Regions from separate parts of the Mesorhizobium sp. P3_A9 genome, predicted to be linked through region 2. Evidence: riboswitches for the same ligand, from Rfam matches in the RefSeq annotation. Region 2 holds a riboswitch; the other holds the start of a gene.
What was found. Region 2 has a riboswitch for thiamine pyrophosphate ahead of AC1DX0_RS22800 (YkoF family thiamine/hydroxymethylpyrimidine-binding protein). Riboswitches for the same ligand answer to the same signal wherever they lie in the genome.
Positions count from the first base shown of each region.

Region 1 (8,400 bases), on a different contig from region 2:
GACTACTGGCTGCGCGACCAATTGATCGTCTCCGGCGGCACCGGGCTCGCGGAGGTGACCGGCTCGCAGAATGCGCTGATTGCCTTTGCCACCGGGCCCGGCGCTGTCGCTTATGACGGGTCCGGCGATCTTAGCCCCTTCTCATCCGCCTTTTCGCGCCGCGCGCTGGCGCCGAACCAGGAAATCCGCGCCGTCATGGCCGCCGTGCGCCGCGATGTGGTCAAGGCGACCAATGGCAGGCAGGTTCCGTGGGAGAATTCCTCGCTGATCGACGATGTCGTGCTGATGCGCGCGGCGGGGCAATCCACGCTGGCGGCGCCCGACGCCCAGCAAAACCAGCAGGTGGCGGAGCGCGGAATCCAGGTCGGCACTGCCGCCGAAGCTATCGAAAATCGCGACATCAGCGTCCCGGTCGGCGTCGGTCCGGTTGCGCTGAAGCTGGATTTTCCGGCCAAGGATGTCTCGACGAGCCTCAAACTTGCCGGTTATCCGGCAGCTGGAACGCTGTCCCTGCCGGATCGCGTCCTATCGCCGCAGTCGAGCCTGATGGCCGCTGAAGTCGACCAATTGCGCTACGAGCCGCAGATCGGCTCGACCGCTCCCGTCGAGATTAACTTTCAAATCCGCGCCGGCAACACGTCGAAACGGGCTAAGATGAAGCTGTCGCCGAGCGTTGACCCCTGCGACCAGGCCGCTGGCGAGCCGCTCGACCTGCAAGGCGTCGTCCCAGGCCGGTTACCGAACGAGATCGCAGACGGCGCGGTCGAGGCCTGCGAGGCGGCGGTGAAAGCCTATCCCGATGTCGCCCGCTTCCGTTACGAACTCGGGCGGGCGCTGCTGGTCGCCGGCAACATCGACGAGGCCAGGAAGGCGATCCAGGAGGCGTCCGACAAGGGACACGTCCGCGCCGTCTACGAGCTCGGCTACCTCGCCGCCTCGGGAATAGGGATGCCCGTGGATGCCACGCAGGGGAACGATTTCTATTCGCAAGCGTCCGACAAAGGCGACCCCTACGCCATGAGCGCGTGGGGCCAGGCCCTTTTCGATGGCGTCGGCGTCCAGCGCGATACCGGCAAAGGGCTTGACCTCATGCTCAAGGCAGCAGCGATGGGGCATATCAACGCCATGAACGATCTTGCGATGATCTTCCAGGAAGGCCGCAATGGCGTGCCCGCCGATCCGGCCCGTGCCTTGGCTTTCCTCAAGGCTGGCATCGAACGGCAAGAGGCTTATTCTATGGGCATTCTCGGTCTTTCGCCCAGGCCAAGCACGCTGACAGTCGCGGCGTGCACGCCCAAGGTGGTGATCAAAGTCATCACGAAGACAAAGGTGATCCGTACACCCGTGCCAAAACCGCCGCGGCCGAAGATCGCCAAGCCAAAGGCCCCGACAGTGCCAAGTGAAACCGGACCAGTGCTCTGGCGCGGCAATGGCGGCGGCAACTCCGACCACAGCACCAGCGGTGGCGGCAGTGACGGATGACGACAGCGATGCCATGGGCGCATCGTCGGAACAGACAGTGTCGAAATTGATTGTTCCGCAGCCGACTGAACGCCGACACCGATTTACTTGTCGGTGACGATCTTGACCTTGTCGCCGGCCGAAACCGCGGCACCCGGTGACAGCGCATTGAGCACCCGGAACAGGTCGAGCTTGCGGTCGACGCCGACCATCTGCGCGGAGAGCGAGCCCATGGTCTGGCCCGGCTGCACGGTGAGCACGCGGATATGCAACGGCTTCAAGGCCGCCTTTTCAGCGGGACTGAGGATACGGAACGACCCGCTGACCGAGCGCGCCACCGTCTCCAGCGAGGTGCTGGCAGAGGGTGCCGCCGTCAGCAGCCGGTAGACCTGGCCGCCGGCGCGGATCACCGCGATGTCGAACTGCCAGCCTTCGGCACCGGCATGCGCGGTCGCGGCCTCATTGCCGTTGATGGTTTCCTGCTTGACCGTGCTGTCGTCGAGGCCAGCCACCCAGCCGCTTCTGATATAGTCGGTCAAGGCGCGGTTCTTGTCGATCGAAACGCCGTCGAAGCGGATGGCTATGTCGCCAGGGCCGGTCGCCGTTACCGCCGCCGCCGAATTGTCGATGATGAAGCCGTCCGGCACCGTGAACGACACGCCGAGGCCCGGATGCAGGAAGGTCTCGCCGCGCACATAGCCTTCTTCCGGCGTGTCGCCATAGAGCAGGCCGTCAATGCCGGCGAGGAAGGAATCGCGGTCGCGCGTGCCGACGCCGGGCGCGCCGAACTGGCGGGCATGGCGCTGCGCAAGGTCGATGCGCTGCGGCGTGTTGGGGTGCGTCGCCAGGAAGTCGAGGCTGGCATCGGTGGCGCCGCTGATCGAGCGAAAATCGGTATAGGCCGACATCGATTGCAGGAATCGGCCGGCGGCATAGGGATCGTAGCCGGCTTCGCCGATCGACTTGATGCCGATGGCGTCGGCTTCCAGCTCCTGGTTGCGCGAGAACTGCGCCAGCCGGAGCTTGCCGCGGATCAAAGCCGCCTTGGCGGTCGGGCTGTCGCCCAGCACATCCGAGACAACCTTCGTCGCCAGGCCTTCCTCGGCCTCCAACTGCTGACGCTGCAAGCCGTGATTGGCGGTGACGTGGCCCATCTCATGCGCGATGACGGCGGCGAGCTCGGACGAATCATTGGCCAGCGCCAGCAGGCCGCGCGTGATGTAGAGATAACCGCCCGGCAGCGCGAAGGCGTTGACGTTGGGCGAATTGAGGATGGTGATGCGGTAGGTCTGGGTCGGGTTTGCCGACACCACGGTCAGATTGCCGACGACCTTGGCCACCATGCGCTCGAGCTTGGGATCGGAATATTCGCCGCCATAGGTCGCCAGGATGCGCGGATGCTGCGCCTTGGCGAGCTCCGCGAGCTTGTTGTTGGCGCCGACATTGTCGACCGTAATCGGCTTGTCGGAAGGCTGGAAGCCGGATTCCTGGACCGCCGGAGGCGTGAACATCTGGCAGCTTGCCAAGGCCACGGTAAAACCGGCCAGCGCCAGAAAGCGCGCCAGCGGATTCATTTTGAGCCTGTCAACGCCGATCGCCAGAACGGCTTCCTTTCGGGTCCCGGCGCATGACGACGACGATCGGGGGCGATCTTCGAAGAGTGTCACGCGCTACTTCAAACTGCTACAGCATCCGTCGCACGTCCCTCAGGGCGGACGGCGGATGCTGTAGGCAAATCACGGCGTATGCCGGACCGGTATTGAGCGGACCTAGCCACACTACTCCAGTCATGGCAAGCAAGCGCCATATCGCCTCGGACCGGTTTGGGCGTAAATTATGTCCGCTTCCGGGCAATATCTCGTGATCCAGCCGTCTGGATGCTTGTGCCAACATAGCGTCGGAACGCCTCGGGGCCAGCCCCGGCAAAGAAATCGTCCGCCGTGCCGGTGGCGGCAACAGTGCCATTGTCCAGAAACACCACATTCTGGCCGATACGGCGGGCGTCCTCAGGCTGGTGCGTGACGAACAGCACGGTCATGCCGCGCTCGGCATGGAGGCCGGCAACCAGATCGAGCATGTCGTCGCGCAAGGCCGGCCCGAGCGAAGCAAAGGGCTCGTCGAGCAGAAGCACCGGGCGATCGCGCACCAATACGCGCGCCAGGGCGACGCGCTGGCGCTCGCCGCCGGAGAGTTCGCGCGGCAGCCGTTTTTCCTTGCCGGCAAGACCGGTGCGCGCCAGCGCCTCGGCGATGGCGATCCGATCGGTCTCGGTCAGCCGCAGCGATGGCGAACGGCCAAGCCCGACATTCTGCTCGACGGAAAGATGGGCGAAAAGGTTGTTTTCCTGGAACACCATCGACACCGGACGCGCCGCCGGCGGCGCGGCGCCGACATCGGCCCCGCCGATCAGCACGCGGCCGGATTGCGGTGTCTCGAAGCCGGCGACCAGGTTGAGCAGCGTCGACTTCCCCGAACCGCTCGGCCCCATGATGGCCGTGATTTTTGCGGCATTGAATTCGACATCGAAGGCGTGCGATGCCTCGCCATAGCTGAACGAGACCTTGTCCAGCCGCACCGGAACGCCCTTCCTGCTCATCGCCCCGTCAGACATTGCGGGCCTTTTCCCTTCCCAACCAGTCTGCTGCCAGCACCAAGGCGAGGCAAACCAGACCAAGCAACAGCGCCAGGCCCGCGGCGTCCTCGGTGCGGTAGCTGCCCATGCGCGAAAGCAGAAGGTAGGGCAAGGTCTGCACGGAATCACTGCCGAACAGCGCGATGACACCGAGATCGCCGAGCGACAGCGCCATGGCGAAGGCGAAGGCGGTGGCGAGCGGGCGCCGCAATGACGGCCAGTCGACCAGAAGCAGCCTGGCCCAGCCGGAAATGCCCAGCTGCGCGCAAAGGCGTTCGTGACGCTCGCTCGCCGCATCATAGGCGGGACGCACGGCGCGCAGCGCGAAAGGCATGGCCATGACCGCATTGACGGTGACGACCATGACCGGGGCGATGGCAAAGACGTCGCCGACGTGGCGCAGCAATAGGAACCAGCCGGCGCCGATGACGATAGGCGGCACGACCAGGACAAAGCCGGCGCCGGTATCGGTTACATGTTCAAGCAGTGTCTTTGCACCGGCGCGGCGGCCCAGCGCCAACGCCCGCCGCGCCATGGTCAGGGCCAGCGACAGCATCACCGAAAGCAGCGCCGACAGGAAGGCGAGCACGACGCTGGTCAGCGTTGCCTGCCGGACAGTCGCTTCGCCGGCGAGCCGGCCGAGATCGGCCCCTAACCCGGCGATCACCGTGGCCGCCATCGGCCCGACAACGAACAGCAGCGCCAGCACGATCAGCGCAGCGTTGAACACGGTTTCGGTCCCAACGACCGAGAGATAGCGGCGCTGCGCCACCGGCAGGTTGGTGTCGCCGACGACATTGGTGCCTAGCCGCGTCAGCGCCAGCACCACGACAAAGGTCAGCGCGATCTGCAGCAATGTCAGCGTCACCGCGCGCGCGGGATCGAAGTCGAAGCGCAGTGCCTGATAGATGCCGACCTCCAGCGTCGTCGCGGCCGGTCCGCCGCCAAGGGTCAAAACGATGGTGAAGGAGGTGATGCACAGCATGAAGACCAGCCCGGCGACACCCGGCAAGGCGGCGCGCAGCGTCGGCCATTCGATCAGCCGGAAGGCCGGCCGCGCGCCCATGCCGAGTTGGCTCGCCAGCCGCCATTGGTCGGCGGGAATGGTCTGCAGCGCCTCGAGGAACAGCCGGACGCTGAGCGGCAGGTTGAAGAAGACATGGGCGACAAGAATGCCGGACAGGCCGTAAATGCCTGGCCAGCCCTGGCCGCCAACCGCGCTGAACAGGCCGGCGAAATAGCCGGCGCGGCCGTAGAGCGCCAGGATGCCGAGCGCCGCGACGATCGCCGGCAGCGCCAGCGGCACGGCGAAGAGCTGCAGGATGAAGGCGCGGCCAAAGAAGCGCGGATGCCGAAACAGGGCACGCGCAACGAACAGTGCCGGGCCGACAGAAAGCAGCGTCGAAAGGATTGCCTGCCAGAGCGTGAATCGCACGACGCGCAGGAGATAGGGGTCGAAAGCCGCCCAGGCGCCCGAAAGATCATAGGCGCCTTCGACAAGCAGCCCGGCAAACGCGCCGCCGATCAGCAGCGCGATTGCGGCAAGCGCCAGGATGCCGGCGCCGACACGATGGTCCGTGGGATGCGCCGGCACCATCGCGTTGCCTACTTGCTCATCACCGCCAGCCATTCATCCACCCAGGCCTTGCGATTGGCGGCAACCTCCTCGGGGCTGAACAGCAAGGTCTTGGTCGGCTTGACCAGCTTGTCGAAGGCCGGGTTGAGCGGCTTGTCGGTCTTCCCTGCCGGGAACATCCAGTTGGTCTCGGGGATGGCATCCTGGAATTTCGGTCCGGTCATGAAGGCCATGAACTTCGCCGCCAGCGGGTTCTTGGCCCCCGTGGTGGTGATGCCGGCGACTTCGATCTGCAGATACTCGCCTTCCTCGAAAGACGCCGCCTGGTAGCGCTCGGTGTTCTCGGCGACCATGTGATAGGCCGGCGACGTCGTGTAGGACAGCACCATCGGCGCCTCGCCCTTGGTGAACAGGCCATAGGCCTCGCTCCAGCCCGGCGTCACCGTCAGCACCTTCGTCTTGAGCTTGGCCCAGGCCTCCGGCGCCTTGTCGCCATAGACCGACTTCACCCACAACAGCAGGCCGAGGCCGGGTGTCGACGTGCGCGGATCCTGGATGACGATCTTGTCGTCGGCACTGCCTTCGACCAGATCCTTCAGGCTCTTGGGCGGCGTCTTCAGCTTCTGCGTGTCATAGACGACAGCGAAATAGCCGTAGTCGAAGGGAACAAAAGTGTCGTCGGTCCAGCCGCCCGGCACGTTGACATCGGAGACCGCGCCATGCGGGGCAAACAACCCGCTAGCCTTGGCATCGGCGGTCAGATTGGTGTCGAGGCCGAGCACGATATCGGCCTTGGTCAATGCGCCTTCGAGCTTGACGCGGTTGAGCAGGGCGACGCCATCGGCGACCGAGACGAACTCGACGTCGCAGCCGCATTCGGCCTCGAATTCCTTCTTCACCACCGGGCCTGGACCCCAGTCGGCGCTGAAACTTTCATAGGTGTAGACGGTGAGCTTGTCCTTGGCCAAGGCCGGCCCGGACAACGTCACGACCATCGTTGAGACAAGAGCGTATAAAAGCGTGCGCATCGGCGCCTCCTTCGTTCGAATTGAAAGGAATTGAGGCGTCGGACTGTCCGAAACGTCTAATCCCTCCGCCGGTACAAACCGGATCAGGTTCAGCGGGTTGGCGAGATTGCCTCTCAGCCGGTCCGCGAAGATCGCAGCCGGCACCCCGTTAGAGCGTCTCGACACATAGGCCCGGCCGAGGAACCACGCAAGTGGCAGTTTGCCGGCCTTCCGTTTCCGCTGCCGGGCTGGTACAGGCCACCAGATATGAGCACATTCACCATCCTGCTTGGCGGCGATCTCATCCGCACGCCCCGGCTCGACCGCCAGGTCGAGGGCTCCCGCGTTATCGCCGCCGACGCCGGCATCGGCCATGCGCGGATGCTCGACCTTGTGCCGGAACTGTGGGTGGGCGATTTCGATTCCGTGCCGGCCAATCTGCCGAACGATCTCGCCGCTGTGCCCCGCCAGACCTTTCCGGCGGAAAAGGACAAGACCGACGGCGAACTGGCGATCGCTGCAGCCCTCGAGCGCGGCGCGACCAGCCTGGTGCTGGCGGGCGCCTTTGGCGGCAAGCGTGCCGACCACGCGTTCCTGCATCTGGCGCTTGCCCTGCGGTTGGCCGAGGCTGGAACGGACGTGCTGCTGACCAGCGGCGCCCAGGAAGGCGTGCCCTTGCTGTTGGGAAAGGCCGGCTTCGACTATGCCGACGGCACGCTGTTTTCGATCCTCGGCTTTTCCGAACTGGCCGGCCTGACCGTCACCGGCGCCAAATGGCCGCTCAACCAGGTCGAAGTGGCCTTCGGCTCGTCGCTGACCATCTCCAACGAGGTCAAGCTCGAAAAGACCGGGGGCCGCCTCGACATCTCGCTCGGCCACGGCCGCGCACTGTTGCTCGCCCATCCCTATCCCTTGCCTGAAAGCTGACATGGCCCCGCCCCTTCTCAATCTCGACGGGATAAAACTGACCTTTGGTGGCACGCCGCTGCTCGACGGCGCCGCCTTGACGGCTTCGGCCGGCGACAAGATTGCGCTGGTCGGCCGCAACGGCTCCGGCAAGTCGACGCTGCTCAAGATCGCCGCCGGCCTGATCGAACCGCAGGACGGCGAGGTCTTCCGCCAGCCCTCGGCGACCGTCCGCTATCTGCCGCAGATGCCCGACATGGAAGGATTTGCCACCGTACGCGCCTATGTCGAGGCCGGGCTCGGACCCGCCGACGATCCCTACCGCGCCAGCTATCTGATGGAGCATCTCGGCCTGTCGGGCGAGGAGCGGCCGAACGATCTCTCCGGCGGCGAGGCGAGGCGCGCCGCGCTTGCCCGCGTCATGGCGCCCGAGCCCGATATTCTGCTGCTTGATGAGCCGACTAACCATCTTGACCTGTCTGTCATTGAATGGCTGGAAGAGGAACTCGTCCGCACCTCATCGGCGCTGATCGTCATCTCGCACGACCGCCGCTTTCTCGAGCGCGTGTCGCGCGCCACCGTCTGGCTCGATCGCGGCCAGACCCGCAGGCTGGACAAGGGCTTTGGCCATTTCGAGGAATGGCGCGATCTGGTGCTGGAAGAAGAAGAGCGCGAGCAGCACAAGCTCGGCCGCCAGATCGTGCGCGAAGAGCATTGGCTGCGTTATGGCGTGACCGCGCGACGCAAGCGCAACATGCGCCGGCTCGGCGAATTGCAGACCATGCGCAAGAATTTTCGCGGTCATCGCGGCGCCGAAG
Region 1 covers NZ_JBFUGJ010000201.1:2,343-10,742, reverse strand. Annotated here, with positions in the region: partial or broken gene AC1DX0_RS23205 (caspase family protein) at 1-1,482, shown strand, start outside; gene AC1DX0_RS23200 (M48 family metalloprotease) at 1,566-3,035, opposite strand; gene thiQ (thiamine ABC transporter ATP-binding protein) at 3,296-4,072, opposite strand; gene thiP (thiamine/thiamine pyrophosphate ABC transporter permease) at 4,065-5,690, opposite strand; gene thiB (thiamine ABC transporter substrate binding subunit) at 5,699-6,697, opposite strand; TPP riboswitch at 6,741-6,855, opposite strand; gene AC1DX0_RS23180 (thiamine diphosphokinase) at 6,944-7,603, shown strand; gene AC1DX0_RS23175 (ABC-F family ATP-binding cassette domain-containing protein) at 7,605-8,400, shown strand, end outside.
Region 1: it holds a riboswitch for thiamine pyrophosphate, as region 2 does, so the genes downstream of both, thiB (thiamine ABC transporter substrate binding subunit) here and AC1DX0_RS22800 (YkoF family thiamine/hydroxymethylpyrimidine-binding protein) in region 2, are expected to answer to the same signal.

Region 2 (5,469 bases):
ATCGGCATGCGCCAGCTTGACGAGGCCACAGGTCGGCGGCCCGCCGCGGTCGGTGCTCCAGAACCACAAGGCGAAGACGATGACGTTGGTTACCCAGATGTTGAGGGCATCAATCAGCAGCGTGGTGCCGCTGTTGCCGGCATGGCCCTCCAGCAATGCCCGCACCAGCAAGACCAGCGAACCGCAATTCATGACGCTGATGATCGCGGTCATGGTCAAAGCCGTGCGGCGAATCATGACGCGAAACTGGCCAATCGCATGCCACTCGTGATCCTCGACCGCCTTTCTGGTGGCGGCCTGCGTCCAGGCCGTCGCCACCGAGAGCGGCAGGAGCAGGGCGGCCTCCAGCGCCGGAGCCAGCCAGCGCGGTCCGAAGGAGAGGTTGTTGATTACGAGAAGCTGCAGGCAGATGATGACGACGACGGCCGCACGCGCCATCCAGAAGTCGAGCGCGCGGTAGTGAATGACGGCGTGCTTGTGACGCATGATGGATCCAGAAGCTTCGGACAGGGGTGATGCACAGGCTGTCTTGCCCGGGCGTGGCAGGAAGCGGCGAATGTCCTGCTCAATCTTGGCCCCGCAATGGCGGTGCAAGTATACATTTTCGTAAGCTTTGATATCGGCACTATTCGAAAAACCGGTCGGTGTGATTTAAGCACCGCATGACGGGAATAGATGACTCCATTGATGGTTGGCTGCCGGCCAGATTGCCTGTCACGGGCATCGACCGTTCATCGGTCTGGCCCGGCCTGCTTCGCCATCCCTGGTATCTGCTGGCGCTTCTGTGCCTGGTGCAGATGCTGTGCTGGACAGTGGTGCCGGCACTGATCGATCCAGCGCCGCCCGGCGATGTCGTGGAAGGTTTCATGTGGGGCCGCGAATGGGTGCTCCTGACCTACAAGCACCCGCAGCTTCCCGGCTGGCTGCTCGAAACCAGCCATCTTCTGACCGGATCGTTCCACTGGCCGCAATATCTGCTCGCCCAGCTGACGATCTCGGGAACCTTCGTCCTGGTCTATCTGCTGGCCCGCGACATGCTCGGCCAAAGCCGCGCGCTGGCTGCCGTGCTTTTGATGCCGTCGGTCTATTTCTTCGGCTGGCCGACCCCGCAATTCAATCATGACTATGCGCAGATGCCGTTCTGGGCGGCCATCTGCTGGCTGCTCTGGCGCGCCGGCCGCGGCGGCGGGCCGGGCTGGTGGCTGGCACTCGGACTGGTGTCGGGCGTCGGGCTCTATGCCAAGTTCTCCACCGGCCTGCTGCTTGCCTTCGGCGCTCTCTGGCTGTTGTCCGATGCACGCGCGCGCAGCCGGCTGGCGACGCCTTGGCCATGGGTTGGCCTTGCCGCTTTTCTCGCCATTGCCACGCCGCTGGCCATCGCGCTCTACCGCATCGATTTCCTGCCGCTGACCTATTTCGCCGGCCGCGACGAATGGGTGACCGAACACCGTGCGCGCCTTTATTACATCGGTGTCCAGCTGGCCGGGCTCTCCGGCTTTTTTCTGGTGCTGGCGATATCGGGGCTGTTGCGGCGCTCGCCCGCCCCCGAAACACCGGTCGGGCGCGGCATTCTGGTCTATCTCGTGTGGATGGGGCTCGGGCCGGCGGCCCTGATCATGGTGGCCTCGCTGTTCACCGGCACCGGCGAAGCCTGGGGCGCGCCGATGTACAATCTTGTCGGTGTCGCGGCGCTCGCCTTCCTCGGCCACCGGCTCGGCGCCATCGAGATGCGAAGGCTGGCGATCTGCGCGTTCCTCTGCATCGTCACCATGTCAGGCGCCTATGCGGCCATCCGCTGGACGGACTGCAATGTGCGCGGGCGCATGGACGCCGTCTGCTGGCCGGCGCAGCCGATCTCGGACGAGGCCGAGGCGGTCTGGCACGCAGCTGCACCCGGCCGGCTCGACATTGTCGGCGGCAACACCCAGTTGGCCATGCTGGCGGGCCTCAATGCCTATGACAAGCCGTCGATCTTCACCGACCTCGATATGCGGTTCGCGCCCTGGATCACCAGGCAGCGGTTGCGCGACCACGGCATGCTGATGGTTTGGCCGGGTCATGGCGTGCCGCCGCAACTGCGGGCATGGCTTGGCAACCTCCCGGTCAAGACCGTTCTTTTCAACTGGTCGCGCAAGGCGCCGCCCGTGCCCATCAGCTTTGCCGCCATTCCGCCCGGCACGCGGTATCTGCCGATTGATGCCGACAGCCGGACCCGGCATCCGCGCGGCTGAGGCGGTTCGATCCCTGACCAGGCCGTGATATCGTTCGCGCATGGCCGCGTTCGTTGCACGCGACTGGACGAAGCAGACGACAATGCCCATTTATTGGGAAATCCAATTTGTCTGCGCAATTCCGGACGGGAAACTGTCACACAGCTGGGATTGCCTTTTGAGGAGACGTGACATGGCGACTTCGACCGAACGCGCAGTGCTGGCCGGTGGCTGTTTCTGGGGCATGCAGGATCTGATACGGCGCTATCCCGGCGTCATCTCCACCCGTGTCGGCTATAGCGGTGGCGATGTACCCAACGCCACCTACCGCAACCACGGCACCCATGCCGAAGCCATCGAGATCAATTTCGATCCCGCGGTTATCAGCTATCGCACGCTGCTGGAGCGCTTTTTCCAGATCCACGATCCGACGACGCGCAACCGCCAGGGCAACGATGTCGGGATGAGCTACCGTTCGGCGATCTACTATGCGAGCGACGAGCAAAAGCACGTCGCTGAAGACACCATCTCAGATGTCGATGCCTCCGGCCTGTGGCCCGGCAAGGTCGTCACCGAGGTCGCGCCAGTTGGTGCCTTCTGGGAGGCCGAGCCCGAGCACCAGGACTACCTGGAGAAATATCCCAACGGCTACACCTGCCATTTCGTCAGGCCGGGCTGGAAGCTGCCGGTGCGCGAGAAGGCCGTCTCGTAAGGTTTACGGATCATTTTCGAGGAGCAGGGCGGGACAATTCCTGTGGCCGTGTGAAGACCAACTGTCAGCCGCGGCCTGGCGATTGACAGTTGGTGGCGTTGCTGGCCAACTGCGCATGCTGATTTGCTTCAGGAGATACGCATGAAGAAAATCTATGAGAAGCCACGTCTCGTGAAGGGCGGACGGCTTTCCGATGTCACCGCCACCTTGCCGTCTTCACTTGTCAAGGCTCCCTGACCGACGGGCTTTTACGTTGCAAACCGGTCAGGCCCGTCCGATGAGGCTGGCTTGCCGTCTGAACGCCCCCCGATGGGGAGTGGTTTGATGTGCGCCTTGAACGGCTGGTGCTTTTGAGCCCGCGGACCGGGTCCGGCCAGCTTTCCGCCGTGTTCGTGCTCGACATCACCCACTACACCGGGCCGCTGCTGTCAGGATGGCTTGAAGCAGGTCATCTCATCCGCGCGATTGTCGTGCCGGGATCCCGCCAACGCCAAAAACATTTCAGCACCGGCAATTTTCGCCGCAGGCTGAGACGCAGATTGCTGCTCAAACGCTATATCGGCAACACGCCGGCAAGGGTGATCGAATTTGGCCGGCCCTATGATTGGGGCACACTCGGCAGCCAGTTGTCGGAGGTCAGAGCCGACGTGTTGATCTGCTTTGCGTTTCCAGCCCTTGTTCCACCGGACTTGCTCGGTGCTTTCCCGAAAGGCGGGCTCAATCTTCATCCAGCGTTGCTGCCCAATTATCGGGGTCCGCACCCTATCCATCGCCTGGCCGTGGACGGCCAGCACGCCGTTCATGGTGGTGTAACGCTGCACAAGATGTCCGCCGATTTCGATGATGGCGACATTCTCGGGCAAGTGCCGTTTTCCGAAGCAGACTGGGTGTCGCTGCAAACCCTGACCGACAGCGTGGCGACCGCGATGCGCGCGCTTGTGAGCGAGGTCGCACCCGCCTACTGCAAAGGCAGCCTGAAGGGGATGCGGCAGCCGGCCGGTGATTTCGTCTGGGCGCGGCTGGAGTCGGCCCACACGATGATTTTGCCTGAGATGTCGATCGAGCATGTTGCCATGATGTGGCATGTGCTGGGCACCGTTCCAGGCATCTATCTCGATGTCGCCGGCCGCAAGACCAGGCTGGCGTTCCAGGTCAGACGGCTAGGCCCGCCGACGGGCAAGGCGCCAGTCAGACGGTGGGGGATCGTGGAATTCGATCTTGCCGATGGCAGGGTCCAACACCTTACCTACGGCCGTCTGCTCAAACGGCTCTTGAAATTGCATGCCCCGTTCGCGCGCTCTCCAGTCAGGAAGTCGCCCCCCGAAATCCGGCTTTTCGGCAAGGTGGAAGATGGGCAGACGTGAGCGCTGGCGCACTGCGCTGAAAAAACGGCTTCCCCTTCAGTTCGAATGGTGCTTTAACGCGCCCATCCACAGGGGTGCTCCGTACGGTCGGGGCTGAGACGGGGGCGGCAAGCCCACAGACCCTAGAAGCTGATCTGGGTAATACCAGCGGAGCGAGGCGGGCGATGTTTTCAGGCGCACAGATTTCCCTATACCCCATGGCCGACGATTTCGTCGGCGTCATCCTTGGCGCGCTCGGCGCGCTCGATCCCTACCGGGACAGGCTCAGGATCGAGACCGACGACATCTCAACCTTGCTGGTCGGGCCACCGGAAGTGTTGTTCCCGGCATTGCGCGACCTGTTCGTGGCGGCGGCGCGCAGCGGCAAGCATTGCGTGCTGTCGGCGGCCATTTCGCGCGGCTGCCCGGGCGAGCCGGACGATCCGATCTGCCGTTCCGACGCYTTTGGCGGACCTGTCGGGCCGCTCGGCCCACGCAAGGACGCCGCCATCAGCGCCGTGCGCAATGCTGCCGCCACCGGCCAGCCGGCGGCGGCGCAATTCTCACTCTATGTGATGGGCACCGGCGACCACATGGACGAGATCTACGGCTGCATCGATTTCCTGAAGCAGTCCGGCGTCTACGATCGCTCCAAGAACTTCTGCACCAAACTGCGCGGCGATACGGGCGCGATCTTTTCGGCGCTGAACGAAGCCTTCTGCCGCTTCGGGCCGGGCGCCGGCCACGTAACCCTTGACGTCACGGTTTCGGCCAACAGCCCCACCGCTGTCTGAACAGAACGCGTTTCCTACACGCGACCGTCAAGGTTGTCCTTTCGTGGTCTCATCGTCATCCAGCCGCCCGCGCCAGCTCGCGGGTTCCCTTGCCAAGGCAGTACCCGCCATCATCTCGGTCGGGTTGCTCCTTGTGGCGTGGGAACTATACGCCACCTATTCCGGCATCAAGCCGACCGTCCTGCCGGCGCCGTCACGCGTCTTCGAGCAGGCGATACTCAATCGTGACGCGCTGATCGACAATGCCATTCCCACCATCCGCGCCACGCTGATCGGCTTTGCCTGCTCGCTCGGTGCCGCCTTTGCGCTGTCGATGCTGGTCGACTTCTTCCAGCCGCTGCGGCGTGCGCTGTTTCCCGTCTTCATCGTCAGCCAGACCTTGCCGCTGGTGGCGATCGCGCCGCTGGTGG
Region 2 covers NZ_JBFUGJ010000194.1:2,166-7,634, forward strand. Annotated here, with positions in the region: gene AC1DX0_RS22780 (hypothetical protein) at 1-486, opposite strand, end outside; gene AC1DX0_RS22785 (glycosyltransferase family 39 protein) at 663-2,231, shown strand; gene msrA (peptide-methionine (S)-S-oxide reductase MsrA) at 2,404-2,922, shown strand; gene AC1DX0_RS22795 (formyltransferase family protein) at 3,249-4,286, shown strand; TPP riboswitch at 4,347-4,460, shown strand; gene AC1DX0_RS22800 (YkoF family thiamine/hydroxymethylpyrimidine-binding protein) at 4,451-5,059, shown strand; gene AC1DX0_RS22805 (ABC transporter permease) at 5,103-5,469, shown strand, end outside.